DNA from 3 places in the Pseudescherichia sp. genome. Region 1 is predicted to be linked to each of the others. Evidence: predicted binding sites of a transcription regulator. Region 1 holds the regulator's gene; each other region holds the start of a gene.

Region 1 (7,719 bases):
TATTGATGGCGATCGTGAGTATCGCCAGCTGGAGGCCCAGCTTAACGACGCCAACGAGCGTAACGACGGCCACGCCATAGCCACCGTTCACGGCAAGCTCGACGCCATTGACGCCTGGACCATTCGCTCCCGCGCCGCCAGCCTGCTGCACGGGCTGGGTTTCTCTACCGAGCAGCTGGAGCGCCCGGTAAGCGACTTCTCCGGCGGCTGGCGTATGCGTCTCAACCTTGCCCAGGCGCTGGTCTGCCGCTCGGATCTGCTCCTGCTCGATGAGCCGACCAACCACCTCGATCTCGACGCGGTGATCTGGCTCGAGCGCTGGCTGAAGAGCTACCAGGGGACGCTGATCCTCATCTCCCACGACCGTGACTTCCTCGATCCGGTTGTAGATAAAATCATCCATATCGAACAGCAGAATATGTTCGAGTATACCGGCAACTACAGCTCGTTTGAGCGCCAGCGCGCAACCCGTCTGGCGCAGCAGCAGGCCACCTATGAGAGCCAGCAGCAGCGCGTGGCGCATCTGCAAAGCTTTATCGACCGCTTTAAAGCCAAAGCCAGCAAGGCCAAACAGGCCCAGAGCCGGGTGAAGATGCTGGAGCGCATGGAGCTGATCGCCCCGGCGCACGTGGATAACCCCTTCCACTTTAGCTTCCGCGCGCCGGAGAGCCTGCCCAATCCGCTGCTGAAGATGGAGAAAGTGAGTGCGGGCTACGGCGATCGCACCATTCTTAACTCGATCAAGCTTAACCTCGTCCCTGGCTCGCGCATTGGCCTGCTGGGTCGCAACGGCGCGGGTAAATCGACGCTGATCAAGCTGCTGGCGGGCGAGCTTGCCCCCACCGGCGGTGATATTGGTCTTGCGAAGGGCATCAAGCTTGGCTATTTCGCCCAGCACCAGCTGGAGTTCTTGCGGGCGGATGAGTCGCCGCTGCAGCACCTGGCCCGCCTTGCCCCTCAGGAAGCGGAGCAGAAGCTACGGGACTACCTTGGCGGCTTTGGCTTCCAGGGCGATAAGGTTACCGAGAACACCGAACGCTTCTCCGGCGGTGAGAAAGCGCGGCTGGTACTGGCCCTGATCGTCTGGCAGCGTCCTAACCTGCTGCTGCTCGATGAGCCAACCAACCACCTCGATCTCGATATGCGCCAGGCCCTGACTGAAGCGCTGATTGAGTTCGAAGGCGCGCTGGTGGTGGTGTCGCACGATCGCCACCTGATCCGCTCTACCACCGACGATCTCTACCTGGTCCACGACGGCAAAGTCGAGCCGTTCGACGGCGATCTGGAGGATTACCAGCAGTGGCTGAGCGACGTGCAGAAGCAGGAGAATCAGCCTGCCGAGGCGGCGAAGGAGAATGGTAACAGCGCCCAGGCGCGTAAAGACCAGAAGCGCCGGGAAGCCGAGCTGCGCACCCAGACCCAGCCGCTGCGCAAAGAGATCGCCCGTCTGGAGAAAGAGATGGAGAAGCTCAACGCCCAGCTGGCGAAGGCCGAAGAGAAGCTTGGCGACAGCGGCCTGTACGATCAGAGCCGCAAGGCTGAGCTCACCGAGTGCCTGCAGGCCCAGGCGAGCGCGAAGTCAGGGCTTGAGGAGTGTGAGATGGCGTGGCTTGAGGCGCAGGAGCAGCTTGAAGGCATGCTGCAAAGTGAGTAACGCGAGGGGGCGAGAGGGTATTGCCCCATTTTCATAAACATAATTTATCTGCACAGGTATAGTATTCAGCAGATCACTGAAAAATAACTCGCACGACATGGCCCAAATAACTCCCTTACTGCTTCCCGCTGCGGCGGAAGATAATGTTGAATTCCGTCCGATGCCGGGGGCAAGCAACCCGCATTTACAGACGATGCTGCCGCGTATTTTGCGCCGTCGTCTGCAGTTTACCGCGCAGTGGCAGCGTCTTGAGCTGCCCGACGGCGACTTTGTCGATCTGGCATGGAGCGAGGATCCGCAGCAGGCGAAAGATAAGCCCCGGTTGGTGGTATTTCACGGCCTGGAGGGTAGCCTGCACAGCCCCTACGCCCACGGATTAATTCACGCGGCAAAGCAGCGCGGCTGGCTCGGGGTGGTGATGCACTTTCGCGGCTGCAGCGGCGAGCCTAACCGCCTGAACCGCATCTACCACTCCGGTGAAACCGAAGACGGCACGTGGTTCTTGCATTGGCTACGCAACACCTTTGGCGCCGCGCCTACCGCTGCGGTGGGTTACTCTCTCGGCGGCAATATGCTCGGCTGTCTGCTGGCTAAAGCTGACGATAGCCTGCCGCTCAACGCGGCGGTGATCGTCTCGGCTCCGCTGGTGCTGGAGGCCTGCAGCCTCCATATGGATAAGGGTTTCTCACGTTTCTATCAGCGTTACCTGCTCAACCTGCTAAAAGCCAACGCCAGACGCAAGCTCAAGGTCTATCCCGGTACCCTGCCGATCGATCTTGCCCAGCTCAAGCGCGTGCGCCGCATCCGTGAGTTTGATGACCTGATTACCGCAAAGGCGCACGGATTCGATGACGCCATCGACTACTACCGCCGAAGCAGCGCCATGCCGGTCCTGCCGCAGATCCGCAAGCCAACGCTGATTATCCATGCCAAAGACGATCCCTTTATGGATCACCACGTCATTCCGGCGGCGGGCCATTTACCCGCTAATATTGAATATCAGTTGACCGAACATGGCGGCCACGTTGGCTTCGTTGGCGGCACGCTGCGCCGCCCTGAGATGTGGCTTGAAAAGCGCATCCCCGACTGGCTGGCACCCTATCTGGAGGCATAGATGATTATTCCCTGGCAAGAGGTTGCACCCGAGACGCTCTACAGCCTGATTGAGAGCTTTGTCTTGCGCGAAGGCACCGATTATGGTGAACATGAGCGTTCGCTTGAGCAAAAGGTTGCCGACGTAAAGCGTCAGCTGGAAACGGGTGAGGCCGTGCTGGTGTGGTCAGAGCTGCACGAGACAGTCAATATTATGCCCCGGAAACAGTTTCGCGAATAACGCTGCGTCAGGCGATCCGCCCTCTTCTGCTGTTAATCAGGGAGTCGTTCGCTATGTCAGCCAAACATCCGGTGATTGCTGTCACAGGTTCCAGCGGTGCAGGTACCACCACCACCAGCCTCGCCTTTCGTAAAATATTTTCCCAGCTGGGTCTACGCGCCGCCGAGGTGGAGGGCGATAGCTTCCACCGCTATACCCGTCCGGAGATGGATATGGCGATCCGCAAGGCGCGCGATGCCGGGCGGCATATCAGCTACTTTGGTCCGGACGCCAACGACTTTGGTCTGCTGGAGCAGACCTTTATCGAATATGGTCACAACGGCACCGGACAGGCACGCAAGTATCTGCACACCTACGACGAAGCCGTCCCCTGGAACCAGGTGCCGGGCACCTTTACGCCGTGGCAGCCGCTGCCGGAACCCACCGACATTCTTTTTTACGAAGGATTGCACGGCGGCGTGGTGACGCCCCAGCACGACGTGGCGCGCCATGTGGATCTGCTGGTAGGGGTGGTGCCAATTATTAACCTCGAATGGATCCAGAAGATGATCCGCGACACCAGCGAGCGCGGCCACTCCCGGGAGACGGTGATGGACTCGGTGGTGCGCTCGATGGATGACTACATCAACTTCATTACGCCGCAGTTCTCCCGCACCCACATCAACTTCCAGCGCGTCCCCACGGTTGACACCTCAAATCCCTTTGCAGCCAAAAATATTCCCTCGCTGGACGAGAGCTTTGTGGTGATCCACTTTCGCGATCTGGAGGGTATCGACTATCCCTGGCTGCTGGCGATGCTGCAGGGATCGTTTATCTCCCACATCAACACCCTGGTGGTGCCGGGGGGCAAAATGGGACTGGCGATGGAGCTGATTATGCTGCCGCTGGTGCAGCGGCTGATGGAAGGCAAGAAGATTGAATAGGGTAATGCGCGACATGCAGGCCCGGTAAGCGCAGCGCCACCGGGCATAAAATCATCCCTCAACCACCTCGTAGGAGTGGGTGATATTGACCGCTTTCTCCAGCATCAGCGCCACGGAGCAGTACTTCTCCGCTGAGAGATCCACCGCGCGGGATACCGCCGCCTCCTTCAGCTCTTTGCCGGTAACGATAAAGTGCAGGTTGATGTGGGTGAAGAGACGCGGCGCCTCTTCCCGACGCTCGGAGGTCAGCTTCACTTCGCAATCGGTCACGCTATGACGCCCTTTCTGCAGGATCGACACCACGTCAATGGCGCTGCATCCGCCTGCCGCCATCAGTACCATCTCCATCGGGCTGGGGGCTTTGTCCCCGGAGTTGCCGTCCATTAAGACCTGATGCCCAGAGGCGGACTCGCCGAGAAACGTTAACCCTTCAACCCATTTTACGCGTGCTTGCATTTTCATCACTCCAGAGTGGCAATTTTCCCGACAGATTACGCGCGCAGAGCAAAACGCGCAACGGAAGGCGACCTGCATCAAGCTGAAGCGAGACACCAGGAGACACACGGCAAAAGCTATGCTAAAACAGTCGGGATGCTCCAGTAATGTATTGACATTATGCAGGTATGCAGAGGACTTCAACCATTACAGGCCGCATGCCTATATTGACGGCCCCCTTCCCAGGATTCGGGAAGCATATGATTGCAACCCCAGCCGCCGGACCCGTCCCGCGACTGGCGCCAGCTTATAACAGAGGATAACCGCGCATGGTGCTTGGCAAACCACAAACAGACCCGACTCTCGAATGGTTCTTGTCTCATTGCCACATTCATAAGTACCCGTCGAAGAGCACGCTGATTCACCAGGGTGAAAAAGCGGAAACGTTGTATTACATCGTCAAAGGCTCGGTGGCAGTGCTCATCAAGGATGAAGAAGGGAAAGAGATGATCCTCTCTTACCTGAACCAGGGAGACTTTATCGGTGAACTGGGCCTGTTTGAAGAGGGCCAGGAGCGCAGCGCATGGGTACGGGCGAAAACCGCCTGTGAAGTGGCCGAAATTTCCTATAAAAAATTCCGTCAGCTTATCCAGGTCAACCCGGATATTCTGATGCGCCTCTCGTCGCAGATGGCACGTCGCCTGCAGGTCACCTCTGAGAAAGTGGGCAACCTTGCCTTCCTCGACGTTACCGGCCGCATCGCGCAGACGCTGCTGAACCTGGCTAAACAGCCAGACGCCATGACCCATCCGGACGGGATGCAGATCAAAATCACCCGCCAGGAGATTGGCCAGATCGTGGGCTGCTCCCGCGAAACCGTGGGCCGTATTCTGAAGATGCTGGAAGATCAGAACCTGATCTCTGCACATGGTAAAACCATCGTCGTCTACGGAACGCGTTAAGCTTTAAGAACGGCGTGTCGCCTCTGCGCACGCCGTTTTTGCTCTCCCCCATGTGGCGCCGGTTAATCTACCACCCTGAAGTTAACTACGCACTGCGGCAAACGCTGGTGCTGTGCCTTCCCGTGGCCATCGGCCTGGCGTTAGGCCACCTGCAGCAGGGGCTACTGTTCTCGCTGGTGCCCGCCTGCTGTAACATTGCCGGTCTTGATACCCCACACAAACGCTTCTTTAAGCGCCTGATTATCGGCGGTTCGCTGTTTGCCGGCTGTAGCCTGGCGGTGCAGCTGCTGCTGGGGGCCAACGTTGCGCTCCCGCTGATCCTTGCCGGACTGGCAATGCTGCTGGGCGTCACGGCGGAAATCAGTCCTCTACACGCTCGCCTGCTGCCTGCCTCGCTCATCGCCGCTATCTTTACCCTGAGCCTGGCGGGCAATATGCCGGTCTGGGAGCCGCTGCTCATCTACGCCCTGGGCACGCTCTGGTATGGCGCATTTAACTGGTTCTGGTTCTGGCTGTGGCGCGAGCAGCCGCTGCGTGAGTCGTTAAGCCTGCTCTATCGCCAGCTTGCCGACTACTGCGAGGCGAAGTACAGCCTGCTAACGCAGCACGCCGACCCGGAGAAGGCCTTGCCACCGCTGCTGACGCGCCAGCAAAAGGCGGTGGATCTCATCAGCCAGTGCTATCAGCAGCTGCATATGCTCGCCGCCAACCAGCATAACGACTACAAGCGTCTGCTGCGGGCGTTTCAGGTGGCGCTGGATCTGCAGGAGCACATCTCGGTTAGCCTGCACCAGCCGGAAGAGGTGCAGAAGCTGGTGGAGCGCAGCCACGCCGAAGCGGTGATCCGCTGGAATGCGCAGGTGGTCGCCGCCCGGCTCCGGGTGCTGGCGGACGACATTCTCTACCATCGCTACCCGACCCGCTTCACTATGGAGAAGCAGATTGGCGCGCTGGAGAAGATCGCCCGCCAGCATCCGCAAAACCCGGTCGGGCAGTTCTGCGCCTGGCACTTTAGCCGTATTGCCCGCGTGCTGCGCACCCAGCGTCCGCTCTATACGCGCGATCTGATGGCCGACCAGCAGCGCCGCCAGCCGCTATGGGAGGCGCTCAAGAGCTACCTGTCGCTGAAATCTCCGGCGCTGCGCAACGCCGCCCGCATCAGCGTCATGCTGAGCGTCGCCAGCCTGATGGGCAGCGCGCTGCACCTGCCGAAGCCCTACTGGATCCTGATGACGGTGCTGCTGGTCACGCAGAACGGTTACGGTGCCACGCGGGTGCGTATTTTACACCGGGCGGCAGGGACGTTAGCGGGGTTGACCATCGCCGGGTTCGCCCTGCACTTTCATGTCCCGGAGGGGTACACGCTGCTGGGCATGCTGTTTATTACGCTGGTAAGCTACCTGATAATTCGTAAGAGCTACGGCTGGGCGACGGTGGGTTTCACCATTACGGCGGTTTATTCGATTCAAATTCTGACCCTGAGCGGCGAGAACTTTATCGTCGCCCGCCTGATCGATACCCTGATTGGCTGCCTGATCGCCTTCGGCGGGATGGTCTGGCTCTGGCCGCAGTGGCAGAGCGGGCTGCTGCGGAAAAATGCCCATGATGCGATTGAGAAGGATCAGGATGCGATTCGCCTGATCCTCAGTGACGATCCGCAGCCCACGCCGCTGGCTTACCAGCGGATACGGGTCAATCAGGCGCACAACGCGCTCTTTAACTCCCTCAACCAGGCGATGCAGGAGCCGGGGTTCAATACCCATTATCTGGAAGATATGAAGCTCTGGGTGACCCACAGCCAGTTTATCGTCGAACACATTAACGCCCTGACAACCCTGGCTCGGGAACACGCGATGCTAACGCCGGATCTGGCCCAGCGCTATCTGGAGTCCTGTGAGATTGCGCTTCAGCGCTGCCAGCAGCGGCTGGACTATGACGGGGCCGGGGCATCCGGAGACGCGAATATTCTTGAAGCGCCGGAGACGCTCACCCACGGCCCGATGAGCCCGATGGAGATGCATCTCCAGCGCATTATCGGGCACCTGAACAGCATGCACACTATCTCATCGGTGGCATGGCGTCAGCGCCCGCATCATGGCATCTGGCTTAACCGCAGGTGGAGTAAAGATTAAGCCCGGACGATGTTGGCTACCGCAGCGGCAAAACGCTGCATGCCTTCGTCAATATCCTGCTCGCTGACCACCAGCGACGGCGCAAAGCGCATCACGTCCGGCCCGGCATTCAGCACCATCACCCCCTCATCGGCGGCCGCGTAAAGCAGATCGCGGGCGCGCCCCTTGTACTGCGGTTTTAACTCTGCACCAATCAGCAGCCCCATGCCGCGAATATCGCTGAATACGTTGAACTGTTCATCGATCTGCTGCAAATGCTTCACGAAGCGTTGACGCTTCT
Region 2 (7,719 bases), on a different contig from region 1:
GCTGCATACCCGCCTCGGCAAGGGCCAGATCGCCGACGTCAGTACCGGCCGCGCCGGGCAGCTGCTGCGCCTGCTGAGCTTTGACGCCCTGCTGCGCAAGCTGCGCTTTGACTTCAGCGACACCTTTAGCGAAGGTTTCTACTTTGACTCTATCCGCAGCACGGCGTGGATCAAAGATGGCGTTCTGCATACCGACGATACGCTGGTGGACGGTCTCGAGGCGGACATCGCCATGAAGGGATCGGTTAACCTGGTGCGCCGCGAGCTGGACGTCGAGGCCGTCGTCGCACCGGAGATCTCCGCCACCGTCGGCGTTGCGGCCGCATTCGCCGTTAACCCGATCGTTGGCGCAGCGGTATTTGCCGCCAGCAAAGTGCTGGGGCCGCTGTGGAGCAAGGTCTCTATTCTGCGCTACCACATCAGCGGGCCGATGGATAAACCGCAAATCAACGAAGTGCTGCGCCAGCCGCGGACCCCGCCTGCGAAGAAATAGCAATGATTTGACGAGTTGAGCGAATTGCCTCACTCTCAATAGATATAAATTTTTAACCGCCTCGCGCGGCAACCTGAGAGTAGCAAAACGATGAGTTTGAACCTGGTTAGTGAACAATTACTCGCGGCAAACGGCCTGAGCCATCAGGATCTGTTTTCCATCCTCGGCCAGCTGGCCGAGCGCCGTCTCGACTACGGCGACCTCTATTTCCAGTCGAGCTATCACGAATCCTGGGTTTTAGAAGATAACATCATTAAAGATGGCTCTTACCATATCGACCAGGGCGTCGGCGTACGCGCCGTCAGCGGCGAGAAGACCGGCTTTGCCTATGCCGACCAGATCAGCCTGCTGGCCCTGGAGCAGAGCGCTCAGGCTGCCCGTACCATCGTCCGCGACGCTGGCGATGGCCGGGTGCAGACCCTCGGCGCGGTTGAGCACAGCGCCCTTTACACCAGCGTCGATCCGCTGCAGAGCATGAGCCGGGAAGAGAAGCTGGATATTCTGCGCCGGGTCAACAACGTGGCGCGTGCCGCCGATAAGCGCGTGCAGGAGGTGACCGCCAGCCTGACCGGCGTCTATGAGCTGATCCTCGTCGCGGCCACCGACGGCACCCTGGCGGCGGACGTTCGCCCGCTGGTGCGTCTGTCGGTGAGCGTGCAGGTGGAAGATGAGGGTAAACGCGAGCGCGGCTCCAGCGGCGGCGGCGGTCGTTTTGGCTACGAGTGGTTCCTCAGCGACGCCGACGGCGAAGCGCGGGCGGATGCCTGGGCCAAAGAGGCAGTACGCATGGCGCTGGTGAATCTCTCTGCGGTGGCGGCCCCGGCGGGTACGCTGCCGGTAGTGCTGGGCGCGGGCTGGCCGGGCGTGCTGCTGCACGAAGCGGTGGGTCACGGTCTGGAAGGGGACTTTAACCGTCGCGGTACCTCGGTCTTCAGCGGCCAGATGGGTGAGCTGGTGGCCTCTGAACTCTGCACCGTGGTTGATGACGGCACTATGATGAACCGCCGTGGCTCTATCGCCATCGACGATGAGGGGACGCCGGGCCAGTACAACGTGCTGATCGAAAACGGTATCCTGAAAGGCTACATGCAGGACAAGCTCAACGCGCGTCTGATGGGTGTGGCACCGACCGGCAACGGCCGTCGTGAATCTTACGCCCATCTGCCGATGCCGCGCATGACCAACACCTATATGCTGGCCGGGAAATCGACCCCGCAGGAGATCATCGAGTCGGTAGAGTACGGGATCTTTGCCCCGAACTTTGGCGGCGGCCAGGTGGATATCACCTCCGGCAAGTTTGTCTTCTCAACCTCGGAAGCCTATCTGATTGAGAACGGCAAGGTGACGACGCCGGTGAAAGGCGCGACTCTGATCGGTTCCGGCATTGAAGCTATGCAGCAGATCTCGATGGTCGGCAACGATCTTAAGCTCGACAGCGGCGTCGGCGTCTGCGGTAAAGAGGGGCAAAGCCTGCCAGTGGGCGTGGGTCAGCCAACCCTGAAAGTTGATAACTTAACCGTGGGCGGCACGGCCTAATCCTGCTCGTTCTTCCTGCCGGTGAGATCCGGCAGGAAACACCCTTACTTCTCTTTCGCGCGTCCGCGCATTGCCTGAAACACCTGCGACACCGCCACAAAGTAGTTGGTCAGCGCATCGATACAGACCTGCACCTTCAGCGGCAGCTTATCCTTCTCGGTATAGAGGGCATACACCGGCCGCGGATCCGACTGGTAGCGCGGGAAGAGGATCTCCAGCGTCCCCCGGTTGATCTCGTCGATCACCCACATCAGCGGCACGTAGGCGACGCCTGCGCCCACCGTTAGCCAGCGGGTGAGGGTCATAGGATCGTTGGTGACAAAGCGACCCTGGGGCACGATCTTCGTCGACAGTCCCTCTGGAGCTACCAGCTCAAACTCATTGTCGGGGCGCACGCTATACTCTAGCCATGAGTGGTTGACGAGATCGGCCGGCTTTTCAGGCACGCCGTACTGCGCCAGATAGCTTTTAGCCGCGCAGACCACCATCGGCATCGCCCCCAGTCGGCGGGAGAAGAGACTGGAGTCCTGCAGCGCCCCTACGCGGATCACCACGTCCAGTCCGTCGGCAATCAGATCCGGGGCCGGGATCCCGGTGACCAGATCCACCGACAGGCCAGGATAGTCGCGCAGCATCTCAGCGGTCATTTTGGCCAGCACGTTCTGCGCCATAGTGGAGGAGCAGCCAATGCGCAGGGTGCCGATAGGGGTATTGTTAAAGGCATAGAGCTGTTCATGCACATCCTGCGCCTCGTGCAGCATTCGGCGGCAGCCCTGGTAGTAGATCTTGCCCGCTTCGGTCAGGGCCAGGCTGCGGGTGCTGCGGTTGAGCAGCTTAACCTGCAGCTCATCTTCCAGTCTGGCGACGATCTGGCTGATGGAGGAGACGCTCATCTGGAGCTGTCGGGCAGCAGCGGTGAACGATCCTAGCTCAACCACTTTGGCAAACACCGACATGCGTTTTAATCTTTCCATTGTTCACTCTGGCTTAAAAGTGATTTAGATAACACAATATAGATAACAACATAACAGTTACGATAAAATACTGTTAGCTGAGTAATAGACACGTCACTCTCGCCCGGCCCCTCTGGCCCTTATTCCTGCGGTGACGTGAATAATAAACCATCGCCTGCACGCTCTCTAATCAAGGTCAACATGAGTCTGTTTCCCGTTATCGTGGTCTTCGGCCTGTCGTTCCCGCCGATATTCTTCGAGCTACTGTTATCGCTGGCCCTCTTTTGGCTGGTGCGCCGCGTGCTGATCCCCACCGGGATCTACGATTTTGTCTGGCATCCAGCCCTGTTCAATACAGCGCTCTACTGCTGCCTGTTCTACTTATTGTCGCGCCTGTTCGTCTGAGGTTGATGTGAAAACGTTTATAAAAAATATCTCCCGTACTGCCATCACCGTGATTTTGGTAATACTGGCTTTCATCGCTATTTTTCGTGCCTGGGTCTACTACACCGAGTCGCCGTGGACGCGCGACGCCCGCTTTAGCGCCGACGTGGTGGCGATTGCGCCCGACGTCGCCGGGCTTATCACCGACGTGAAGGTGCATGATAACCAGCTGGTGAAGAAAGACCAGGTGCTCTTTACTATCGACCAGCCGCGCTACCAGAAAGCGCTGGAGGAGGCCGAGGCGGACGTCGCCTACTACCAGGCACTGGCCACGGAAAAACGCCGCGAAGCCGGGCGGCGCAACCAGCTCGGCATCCAGGCGATGTCCCGGGAAGAGATTGACCAGGCGAACAACGTCCTGCAAACCGTGCTTCACCAGCTGGCAAAAGCCGAGGCCACCCGCGATATGGCGAAGCTGGATCTGGAGCGCACGGTGATCCGCGCCCCGTCTGCCGGCTGGGTAACCAACCTTAACGTCTATACCGGGGAGTTTATCACCCGCGGTTCAACGGCGGTGGCGCTGGTAAAACACGACTCCTTCTACGTGCTGGCCTATATGGAAGAGACCAAGCTGGAGGGCGTGCGTCCCGGCTATCGCACCGAAATTACGCCGCTTGGCAGTAACCAGGTGCTGAAGGGCACGGTGGACAGCATCGCCGCCGGGGTAACCAACGCCAGCAGCAGCCGCGACGCCAAGGGGATGGCGACCATCGACTCTAACCTTGAGTGGGTTCGTCTGGCGCAGCGCGTGCCGGTGCGTATCCGCCTCGACAGCCAGCCGGGCAACCTCTGGCCGGCGGGCACCACCGCCACGGTAGTGATCACCGGGGAGAAAGACCGGGACGCCAGCCAGGACTCCTTCTTCCGCAAGCTGGCCCACCGTCTGCGTGAGATGGGCTAATCACGATGGGCATCTTCTCCATCGCTAACCAGCACGTGCGCTTTGCCATTAAGCTGGCCTGCGCCATTGTGCTGGCGCTGTTTGTTGGCTTCCACTTTAATCTTGAAACGCCGCGCTGGGCGGTGCTGACGGCGGCGATTGTAGCCGCTGGCCCGGCCTTTGCCGCCGGGGGCGAACCCTACTCAGGGGCGATCCGCTACCGGGGCATGCTGCGTATCGCCGGGACCTTCATCGGCTGCGTTGCCGCGCTGGTGATGATCATCGGCATGATCCGCGCCCCGCTGGTGATGCTGATGGTCTGCTGTCTCTGGGCGGGCTTCTGCACCTGGATCTCCTCGCTGGTGCGTGTTGAAAACTCTTACGCGTGGGGGCTGTCGGGCTATACCGCGCTGATCATCGTTATCACCGTGCAGGCCGAACCGCTGCTCACTCCGCAGTTCGCCGTTGAGCGCTGCAGCGAGATCGTCATTGGGATCGTCTGCGCCATCGTGGCCGATCTGCTCTTCTCGCCGCGCTCGGTGAAGCAGGAGATCGACCGCGAGCTCGACGGCCTGCTGCTGGCGCAGTACCAGCTGATGCAGCTCTGCGTGCAGAATGGCGATGGCGATGAGATGGATAAGGCCTGGGGCGCGCTGGTGCGGCGTACCAACGCTCTGGACGGGATGCGTACCAACCTCAACATGGAGTCGTCGCGCTGGACGCGGGCCAATCGCCGTTTGAAGGTGATCAATACCCTGTCGCTGACCCTGATTACCCAGGCGTGTGAAACCTGGCTGATGCAGCAGTCGCGTCCGGAACTCGTCACCGATACGTTCCGGGAACTGTTCGCTACGCCGGTAGAGACGGTGCAGGACGTGCATAAGCAGCTCAAGCGGATGCGCCGGGTGATTGCCTGGACCGGCGAGCGCGATACGCCCATCACTATTTACAGCTGGGTGGGTGCGGCGACCCGCTATCTGCTGCTCCGGCGTGGGGTGATCGGCAATACCCGCATCAGCGCTACCGAAGAGGAGGTGTTGCGCACCGAGGCGGTGGTCAAAGCCGAGTCGGCAGAGCGTCACCATGCGATGGTCAACTTCTGGCGTACCACGCTCTCCTGCATGGTCGGGACCCTGTTCTGGCTCTGGACCGGCTGGACCTCGGGCAGCGGGGCGATGATCATGATTGCGGTGGTCACCTCGCTGGCGATGCGCCTGCCTAACCCGCGCATGGTGGCGATGGACTTTGTCTACGGCACCCTGGCGGCGCTGCCCATCGGGGCGTTCTATTTTCTGGTGGTGATGCCTGCCACCCAGCAAAGCATGCTGCTGCTCTGCATCAGCCTGGCGGTGCTGGCCTTCTTTATCGGTATCGAGGTGCAGAAGCGGCGGCTGGGCTCGCTGGGGGCGCTGGCGAGTACCATCAACATTTTGGTGCTTGATAACCCGATGACCTTCGAGTTCAACCGCTTCCTTGATAGCGCGCTGGGGCAGATTGTTGGCTGCGTGTTGGCGCTGCTGGTGATCCTGCTGGTGCGGGATAACTCACGGGCGCGTACCGGCCGGGTGCTGCTAAACCAGTTCGTCTCGGCGGCGGTCTCGGCGATGACCACCAACACGGCGAGACGCAGAGAGAATCACCTACCGGCGCTCTATCAGCAGCTCTTTTTACTGCTGAACAAGTTCCCGGGGGACGTGGGTAAATTCCGTCTGGCGCTAACCATGATTATTGCCCACCAGCGTCTACGCGATGCGCCGATCCCGGTGAATGCGGATCTCTCTGCTTTCCACCGCCAGCTGCGGCGTACGGCTGATAACGTCATCTCGGCTCGCAGTGACGAGACGCGTCGCCGCTACTTCAGCCAGCTGCTGGAAGAGCTGGACGTCTATCAGGAGAAACTCCACGCCTGGGATGCGCCGGAGCAGGTCACCCATCCGGTGAAACGGCTGGTGGATGTGCTCCACAAATACCAGTCTGCCCTGACTACTCGTTAAGCCAAAACCGACGCCAGAAGCGTCGGTTTTTTTGTAGCTATACTTAGCGGAGTCATTCATTCACGGGGATCGGGAGGACGCATGGCAACCCAGGCACTTCAGGACAATGCGCTTTTTCAGACAGGCTATTTTGTAGACGGCGTATGGAAAACGCTGGATAGCACCTTCGACGTAACCAACCCGGCAACGGGCGAGGTGATTGCGAAGGTTGCGAAAGCAGGTAAAAAAGAGACCGAGGAGGCGATTGCCGCCGCCGCGCGGGCGTTTCCTGCCTGGCGGGCGAAAACCGCCAAAGAGCGTTCCGCTATTCTCTACCGCTGGTACTCACTCATTATTGAGAACAAAACCTGGCTGGGACAGCTGATGACCAGCGAGCAGGGCAAACCGTTGAAAGAGGCGGAGGGCGAGGTTGAATACGCCGCCAGCTTTATCCAGTGGTTCGCCGAAGAGGCCAAGCGCGCCAACGGTGAGATCATTCCTCAAATTAAGCCCGGCTCGCGCATCCTGGCGACCCGCGAGCCGATTGGCGTCGTGGCGGCCATTACGCCGTGGAACTTCCCGATGGCGATGCTCACCCGCAAGCTGGGTCCGGCGCTGGCTGCGGGCTGTACCGGCGTCATCAAGCCCGCCAACAATACACCCCTCAGCGCTTTTGCTCTGGTGCAGCTGGCGAAAAAAGCGGGCGTCCCGGACGGGGTACTCAACGCCGTAGCAGGCACTACCGCTGAGATCAGCGATGCGATCATGGCCAGCCCGCAGGTGCGTAAAATCTCCTTCACCGGTTCGACGGCGGTCGGTAAAACGCTGGTGCGTAACGCGGCTGAAACCATGAAAAAGGTGTCGATGGAGCTGGGAGGCAACGCGCCCTATATCGTCTTTGACGATGCAGACATTGATGCCGTCGTGGAAGGGGCGATTGCCAATAAATTCCGCAACGCCGGACAGGTGTGCGTCAGCGTCAACCGTTTCTATATCCACGAAGCCATCTATGACCACTTCGTGAACAAGCTTGCCGAGCGGGTTAACGCCCTGAAAGTGGGCAACGGCATGGAAGAGGGCGTGGTAGTCGGACCGCTCATCGAGTCGGCGGCGGTGGACAAGGTGCGCGAGCACGTAGAGGACGCCATTGCCAAAGGCGCAACCGCCTTGGCCGGGGGGAAAGCCCACGCGCTAGGGGGGAACTTCTGGCAGCCAACGGTGCTCACTAACTGCAGCGACAGCATGAAGCTGGCCGCGGAGGAGACCTTTGGCCCGGTAGCTGCCTGCTTCCGCTTTACTACCGAGGATGAGGTCATTCATCGCGCCAACGACACGCCGTTTGGCCTGGCAGCCTACTTCTATACCCAAAATTTGCAGCGCGTCTTCCGCGTATCGCAGGCGCTGGAGGCCGGGATGATTGGGGTGAATGAGTGCGCGGTA
Region 3 (7,719 bases), on a different contig from region 1:
CTGTCGCGCAGACCGGCAGCATTACCCAGGCCGCACAGCGGGTGCATCGGGTTCCATCAAACCTGACAACGCGTATTCGCCAGCTGGAGGCGGATCTGGGGGTGGATCTCTTTATCCGCGAAAATCAGCGGCTGCGTCTCTCTCCCGCCGGGCATAGCTTTTTACGTTACAGCCAGCAGATCCTTGATCTGGTGGAAGAGGCGCGCAACGTGGTCGCTGGCGACGAACCGCAGGGGCTTTTTGCCCTTGGCTCGCTGGAGAGCACCGCCGCCGTGCGTATTCCGGCTACCCTGGCCGACTTTAATCAGCGCTATCCACGTATTCAGTTTGATCTCGCTACCGGCCCGTCCGGCACCATGATCGACGGCGTGGTCGAGGGACGGCTCAGCGCGGCATTTGTTGATGGGCCGCTGATGCACCCGGGTCTGGAGGGGATCCCGGTCTACCGGGAGGAGATGATGATCGTTGCGCCGGGGGGACACGCCGCCATCGACGACGCGAGGCGGGTCAACGGCGCAAGCATCTACGCTTTTCGTGCAAACTGCTCCTATCGCCGCCACTTTGAGAGCTGGTTTAAGGCGGCGGGCGCTATGCCAGGCAAAATTCACGAGATGGAGTCCTACCACGGGATGCTGGCCTGCGTAATAGCCGGGGCCGGACTGGCGCTGATGCCGCGCAGCATGCTGGAGAGCATGCCTGGACATCATCAGGTTTCGGCCTGGCCGCTGGCGGAGGAGTGGCGCTGGCTGACCACCTGGCTGGTATGGCGCAGAGACGCAAAGAGCCGTCCGCTGGAGGCGTTTATTACCCTGCTGCAAGAGCGGCCGCAGACGCCATAGGATAATAGTATAGATGTTTCAAGATATTGCGCTGATGCGCGGCAAGGGATATTTTGAAGCGGTCGCCATTAACGGTTAACGGAAAAAGAATGAATACCAAAGCCCGTAAGGTCATGATTATTGGTACCGGCAACGTCGGTGCATCGGCAGCCTATGCCCTGCTGAATCAGAACATCGCTGAAGAGCTGATTCTGGTCGATCTCAACCGCGATTGCGTCGAGGGGCATGCCCAGGATCTGGCAGACGCAGCGGCCTATATGCCGGGGATGATGGCTATCTCTACCCGTGACGTCAGCGAGTGCGCGGATGTCGATATCGCGGTGATCACCGTCTCCGGCGGGCCGCTGCAGCCCGGCCAGACTCGGCTGGATGAGCTGACCAATACCGCCAAAATCGTCAAGAAAATTGTCCCGCAGATGATGGCTAGCGGCTTCAACGGCATCTTTCTGATCGCCACCAATCCGTGTGACATTATCACCTGGCAGGTGTGGAAGCTCTCTGGCCTGCCGCGTAACCAGGTCATCGGCACCGGCGTCTGGCTGGATACCACCCGTCTGCGCCGCTCCCTCGCCCAGTCGTTGGATATTGGTGCCCAGAGCATCGATGCCTTTATCCTCGGCGAACATGGCGATACCCAGTTCCCGGTTTGGTCACACTCCTCGGTCTACGGTTCACCCATCGCCGAAGTCTATCGGCGCAAGACCGGTCAGCCGCTGGATCGTGAACGTCTGGCGGAGCAGGTTCGCCGTCAGGGTTTTGATATCTACGCCCGGAAAGGCTGCACCGAATACGGCATTGCCGGGACCATCGCCGAGATCTGCCGCAATATTTTTACCGGCAGCCATCGGGCGTTAGCCATCTCCTGCGTGCTGGACGGTGAGTATGGCGCGAAGAATATCGCCATCGGCGTGCCGGCGGTGCTGGCCCAGAATGGCGTCCAGCAGATCATCGAACTGCAGCTGGCGGAGGATGAGCAGGCGAAGTTCCAGCACTCGGCAAGCGTTATTGCCGCAAACATCGCCCGCCTGCCCTGATAGTAAGCGCTAATGTGCGGCACCACGCCGCACTAACAGCAGCGTCAAGCTAAACGACATCACCAGCGAGATCAGCACGCCAGAGATGGCATAGGGGAACCACGGGCCGATATAGGCTGGCAGGCTGAAGATACTGGAAAGAATGTAGCCAAACAGCCGCACGCCAAAGAAAGCGATAAACGCCGACGCCACGCTGCTGGCAATCGTCGCGGCAACAAATGCCCGCTTCTCTTTGGTCAACACGCCAAACAGCGCCGGTTCGGTGATGCCCAGCAGCGCAGAGATGGCCGCTGACAGCGTCACGGTGCGATCGTCACGATGACGGTTCTGGAACCAGATGGCAAAGGTCGCACCAGCTATGGCCATGTTTGCCATGCACATCATCGGCATTAGCATGTCGTAGCCGTGTTCGCTGAAGTTTTGCAGGGCAATGGGCGTCATCGCATGATGCATGCCGGTGAGGATTGCCACCGGACGGATCGCGCCAACAATCAACCCCGCCAGCACCGATGAGGTATTAAACAGGCCTTGAATACACCACGCCAGGCCTTTACCCAGCCAGATACCCACCGGACCTATCACCACTAACGCCACCAGCGCGGTGATAAACAGCGTCAAGGTTGGCGTAAATACGGTTCTCAGCACCTGCGGCATGATGCGATCCACCGCGCGATGGATATAGCTCAGCGCCAGCACCGAGAAGATGACGGGGATCACGCTGGAGGCGTAGTTGAATATCGATACCGGCAGCACCCCGGCAAACCAGTAGGCCTGCACCGCGCCCGGCGCCCCGCTCGACAGTTGCTTAGCAGCATCAATCAAGGAGGGATACATTAAGCAGGCAACCACTGCCGCTGCCAGATATTCGTTAGTTTTAAACATCTTCGCGGCGGATACCGCGAGGAAAAACGGCAGGAACCAGAAGACGCCGCTGGCAATCATATCGATGACCATTACAGTGTCACTTTTTGCCGAGAGCAGATTCATGGCAATAAAACCGGCCAGCAAGCCTTTGATCATCCCCGCACCCGCGATAGCGGGCACGATGGGACCAAACACGCCGGACACCGTATCCATAAACAGCGAAACCAGCCCCCTCTTCGCTTTAGCAGGTGCCGCACCGGCTGGCTCAGCGGCCACGTCGCCGCCGATCTGTTGATACCAGTGATTCACCTGTGGGCCGATAATCACCTGGTACTGCTCGCTTTGCAGCTGTGCGCCCAATACCCCTGGTAGCTGGGTGACGGCCTGTTGGTTGATCTTCGCCTCATCCACCAGATCGAAGCGCAGACGCGTCATGCAGTGCCAGACCTTATTGATATTTTCTCGTCCGCCAACGCCCTGAATCAGCGCATTGATGATGGCTGGATTACTCATTTTCTGGCTCCTTATCTGCCTTGATGACGGCATGTTCAATGCTGAGGAAGTCTACGGGATGGCCGTGCATAAAAACAGACCAATGAAAAGTGACAATGCTCACATAACCTGTATAGAAAGGCGTTCATGAGAGAATTAACAGCAAATTGGTCTGGTTTTTTCGTCATTCAAAGCTTCAGCGCAGACCAAAATAAAGTGCTGGCAATTGATAAAAAAGAGCAGGAATAATAGTCCCCGCAATCTGCTTTTCAGTCAGCCGTCAGGAGCGACCATGACACCTACTTTAATCACCAACGTCGAATGTTTTATCACTCGTCCGGATCGTCACAATCTGGTGCTGGTCAAAGTCACTACCGATAAAGATATCGTCGGTTATGGCTGCGCCACGTTTCAACAGCGGCCGCTGGCGGTGAAAACAATGGTGGATGACTATCTAAAACCGCTGTTGATTGGGCGTGATGGCAACCACATTGAAGATCTGTGGCAGATGATGCAGGTGAACGCCTACTGGCGGAACGGTCCGGTAATGAATAACGCCATCGCCGGCGTGGATATGGCGCTGTGGGATATCAAAGGCCAGCTGGCGGGAATGCCGCTCTATCAGCTGTTCGGGGGTAAATCCAGGGACGCGATTGCGGTCTACAGTCACGCTGCCGGTGAGAGTATGGATGAACTCTATCCGCAGGTGGATGCCCTGCTCGAGCAGGGTTATCGCTATATTCGCTGCCAGCTCGGTTTTTACGGCGGTACGCCGCAGAATCTGCACGCTACCCGCGAACCGACACTGGGCGCCTACTACGATCAAGATGAGTACATGGCGAATACTGTCGCCATGTTTAAAGCGCTACGCGAGAAGTACGGTCAGCGTTTTCATATTCTGCATGACGTCCATGAGCGACTCTTTCCGCAGCAGGCTATTCAGCTGGCGAAGGCGCTGGAGCCTTATCAACCCTGGTTTTTGGAAGACATCGTATCGCCACAGCAGAGCGGTTGGCTAGCGCAGATCCGTGCCCACAGCAGCGTGCCGCTGGCGCTGGGCGAGCTGTTTAACAATCCGGCCGAGTGGCACGATGTGATCGTCAATCGCCAGATCGATTTTATCCGCTGCCATGTGTCACAAATTGGTGGCATTACGCCAGCGCTCAAGCTGGCGGTGCTTTGTCAGGCATTTGGCGTGCGTCTGGCATGGCACGGGCCGCCAGATATGACCCCTGTCGGCGTGGCGGTGAATACCCATCTTAATATTCACCTGCACAACGCGGCGATTCAGGAGTTTATCCCCGTGCAGGCGAATACCCTGGCGGTATTCCCCAATGCGCCGCAGGCGGAGGGCGGGTATATGTATCCGCTCGATCGTCCGGGCATTGGTATGCAGGTGGATGAAGCGGCGATGGCAACTTTCCCGGTGGTTTATCGCCCGCATGAATGGACGCAAAGCCGCCTGCCGAACGGCGCCATACACACGCCTTAACTGCCGCTGCGAAAGCGCAGGTTGTCGGCATTAAACGGCGTGACATAGGTACATTCATAATGGATGTCGATCACTTCACTTAATATCCAGACTTCGCTGCCCGCAAGAATGCCGCGATTAGTAATTTTCATGGCGGGGGTGCCGCGTTTGCAGCCGAGCAGCGCGGCCTGGGTTTTGTCCACCGCCACCGCCTGATAGTGAGTGAGAAAGTGGGACAGCGTGAGGCCTTTGCCGATCGCATAGCGTTGCAATGAGCTTTCAATCACCTGTGGATTAAGATCGGGAAAATGCGCCAGCGGCAGGCTGGAAGTTTCAATCTGCGTGCAGCGATCGTCCACATAGCGTAGGCGACAGAAGTACCACAGCCAATCATTTTCCCCGATGCCAAATACCTGCTGCTCCTCCTTGCCGGGCAGCCGTTTATGCAGGCTGAGCAGGCGATAGCGCATTTGGTCAAAGCGTTTTTCGGTAATAGAGTTGTAAACCAGCGGATTGCTGCGCGCATTCTCGCTAACGTAAATGCCCGAGCCCTGCACGATGCGAATTATGCCGATGCTGACCAGCTTTTTTAAGGCTTCCCGCACGGTGTAGCGCGAAACGCCGTACTCTTCGGCAAGTTCGCGCTCGGCGGGTAATTTATGCAACGGCTCGCTGGCAGTCTGGAAGATCTTGCTGAGCAGATCCTGAGTAATAAATTCCCGTTTTTTCATGGCTTCCATCAACGTTAGGGAAAAGAGCGTTTTTATTACGGGTTTAAAATGAGATCTAAATCACAAAATGGCTGTATTTTCGCCAATGAAAGTTTTAAGATCGCCATATCTTTTCCCCTCATCAACACTACTATAACCTTATGACAACGAACACTGTTTCACGCAAGGTTGCGTGGCTGCGCGTCGTGACGTTGGCCATTGCGGCTTTCATCTTCAATACCACTGAATTTGTTCCCGTCGGACTGCTCTCCGACATCGCCGACAGCTTCGGGATGCAGACCCCGGAAGTGGGCATTATGCTCACTATCTATGCTTGGGTAGTAGCGCTGCTGTCGCTGCCGTTTATGCTGCTCACCAGCCAGGTAGAGCGGCGCAAGCTGTTGATTGTGCTGTTTGTGCTGTTCATTGCCAGCCACGTGCTCTCTTTCCTCGCGTGGAACTTCACCGTGCTGGTGATAAGCCGGATCGGTATTGCTTTTGCCCATGCTATCTTCTGGTCGATCACCGCCTCGCTCGCCATTCGCGTGGCCCCGCCGGGCAAGCGTGCCCAGGCGCTTAGCCTGCTGGCTACCGGTACGGCGCTGGCGATGGTGTTGGGGCTGCCGATAGGCCGCATCGTCGGGCAATACTTTGGCTGGCGCACTACCTTCTTTATCATCGGGCTTGGCGCGCTGATCACCCTGCTCTGCCTGGCGAAGCTGCTGCCGAAACTGCCGAGTGAACACTCCGGCTCGCTGAAAAGCCTGCCGCTGCTGGTTCGCCGTCCGGCCCTGATGAGTATCTACCTGCTGACGGTCGTCGTCGTGACCGCGCACTACACCGCCTATAGCTACATCGAGCCGTTTGTGCAGCACGTGGCGGGACTGAGCGCCAGCTTCGCTACCGTCCTGCTGCTGATTCTGGGTGGCGCAGGGATCATCGGCAGTATCCTGTTTGGCAAGCTAGGCAACCAGCATGCCTCGGGGCTGGTGAGCGGCGCGATTGCCATTCTCACGATCTCACTGGTGCTGATGCTGCCCGCCTCGCACAGCACAACCTACCTCGCCGTGCTCGGGGTGTTCTGGGGCATCGCGATTATGATTATCGGCCTTGGTATGCAGGTGAAGGTTCTGTCGCTGGCGCCGGACGCCACCGACGTGGCGATGTCGCTCTTCTCAGGCATCTTTAACCTTGGCATCGGCGCGGGCGCGCTGGTGGGCAACCAGGTAAGCTTGCACTGGTCGATGGCTAACGTGGGTTACGTGGGCGCTGTCCCCGCGCTGGCGGCGCTGGTGTGGTCGGTGGTGATCTTCCGCCGCTGGCCCACGGTGCTGGAAGAGCACCCTGCGCTTGAAGAGCAGACCCAATAGCGTTTATGCCGGGTGGCGCTGCGCTGACCCGGCCTACGATGGGCACGGTGTGGATTTGTAGGCCCGCGTAAGCGCAGCGCCACCGGGCGTTACTATGAGAGTGGGTAGTTGGAGATAATCTCCAGCACCCCGTTAATGATAAACTGCACCCCCATGCACACCAGCAGAAAGCCCATCAGCCTTGATATGGCTTCAATACCGCTTTTTCCCACCAGCCGCATCACCGCCCCCGAACTGCGCAGGCAGCCCCAGAGGATCACCGCCACAATCAGGAAAATCAGCGGCGGCGCAACCAGGATCACCCAGTCCGGAAAGGTAGAGCTGTGACGCAGCGTGGAGGCCGAGCTGATAATCATCGCGATGGTTCCCGGCCCGGCGGTGCTGGGCATCGCCAGCGGAACGAAAGCAATATTAGCGTCTGGTTCCTCGATCAGTTCGGCCGTTTTGCTGCGGGCCTCTGGTGACTCATGCACTTTTTGTTGGGGGAAAAGCATCCGAAAACCGATAAAGGCGACGATCAGCCCGCCCGCAATACGCAGTCCCGGAATAGAGATGCCAAAGGTATTCATCACTACCTGCCCGGCATACCAGGCAACCATCATGATGGCAAATACGTAGACCGACGCCATCAGCGACTGACGATCGCGTTCGGCTTTGTTCATATTGCCCGCAAGCCCTAGAAACAGCGCCACGGTCGTTAACGGGTTCGCCAGAGGCAGCAGCACCACCAACCCCAATCCAATTGCTCTGAACAGATCCTGCATTAGCCGTACTCCTTAAGGCGGGATAGTTGCGCCTATTATATGCACAAAAGCCCTTCATGCGCAGTGGGAAATGCGGTAACCCAATGTATAACTGAGAGTTATTCATTATCGGTTTATTGCCAAAAAATCTATACATGAAACGTTTTAGCAAATTGTGGCATACGTTAATGCATTC

The links. Region 1 encodes CRP, which controls carbon source genes, mostly activating them, when cyclic AMP is high. Its sites were predicted from a motif close to ATGTGANNNNNNTCACAT; they were not measured.
Region 2: the regulator CRP is predicted to act here: its motif matches at 3,021-3,038, upstream of aaeR (HTH-type transcriptional activator AaeR).
Region 3: the regulator CRP is predicted to act here: its motif matches at 5,480-5,497, upstream of RTX96_RS03155 (sugar transporter).

The regions. Positions count from the first base shown of each region.
Region 1 covers NZ_DAMBWA010000003.1:406,006-413,724, reverse strand. The annotation lists gene RTX96_RS06720 (ABC transporter ATP-binding protein) at 1-1,654, shown strand, start outside; gene RTX96_RS06715 (hydrolase) at 1,752-2,768, shown strand; gene RTX96_RS06710 (YheU family protein) at 2,769-2,987, shown strand; gene RTX96_RS06705 (phosphoribulokinase) at 3,041-3,910, shown strand; gene RTX96_RS06700 (OsmC family protein) at 3,962-4,366, opposite strand; gene crp (cAMP-activated global transcriptional regulator CRP) at 4,675-5,307, shown strand; gene RTX96_RS06690 (YccS/YhfK family putative transporter) at 5,358-7,439, shown strand; gene RTX96_RS06685 (aspartate aminotransferase family protein) at 7,436-7,719, opposite strand, start outside.
Region 2 covers NZ_DAMBWA010000004.1:255,301-263,019, reverse strand. The annotation lists gene yhdP (AsmA2 domain-containing protein YhdP) at 1-493, shown strand, start outside; gene tldD (metalloprotease TldD) at 584-2,029, shown strand; gene aaeR (HTH-type transcriptional activator AaeR) at 2,074-3,003, opposite strand; gene aaeX (p-hydroxybenzoic acid efflux pump operon protein AaeX) at 3,184-3,387, shown strand; gene aaeA (p-hydroxybenzoic acid efflux pump subunit AaeA) at 3,395-4,327, shown strand; gene aaeB (p-hydroxybenzoic acid efflux pump subunit AaeB) at 4,333-6,300, shown strand; gene RTX96_RS08085 (NAD-dependent succinate-semialdehyde dehydrogenase) at 6,382-7,719, shown strand, end outside.
Region 3 covers NZ_DAMBWA010000002.1:124,840-132,558, reverse strand. The annotation lists gene ptrR (putrescine utilization regulator PtrR) at 1-839, shown strand, start outside; gene RTX96_RS03175 (L-lactate dehydrogenase) at 929-1,873, shown strand; gene RTX96_RS03170 (PTS transporter subunit EIIC) at 1,883-3,250, opposite strand; gene RTX96_RS03165 (enolase C-terminal domain-like protein) at 3,522-4,721, shown strand; gene RTX96_RS03160 (GntR family transcriptional regulator) at 4,718-5,431, opposite strand; gene RTX96_RS03155 (sugar transporter) at 5,572-6,780, shown strand; gene RTX96_RS03150 (MarC family NAAT transporter) at 6,873-7,544, opposite strand.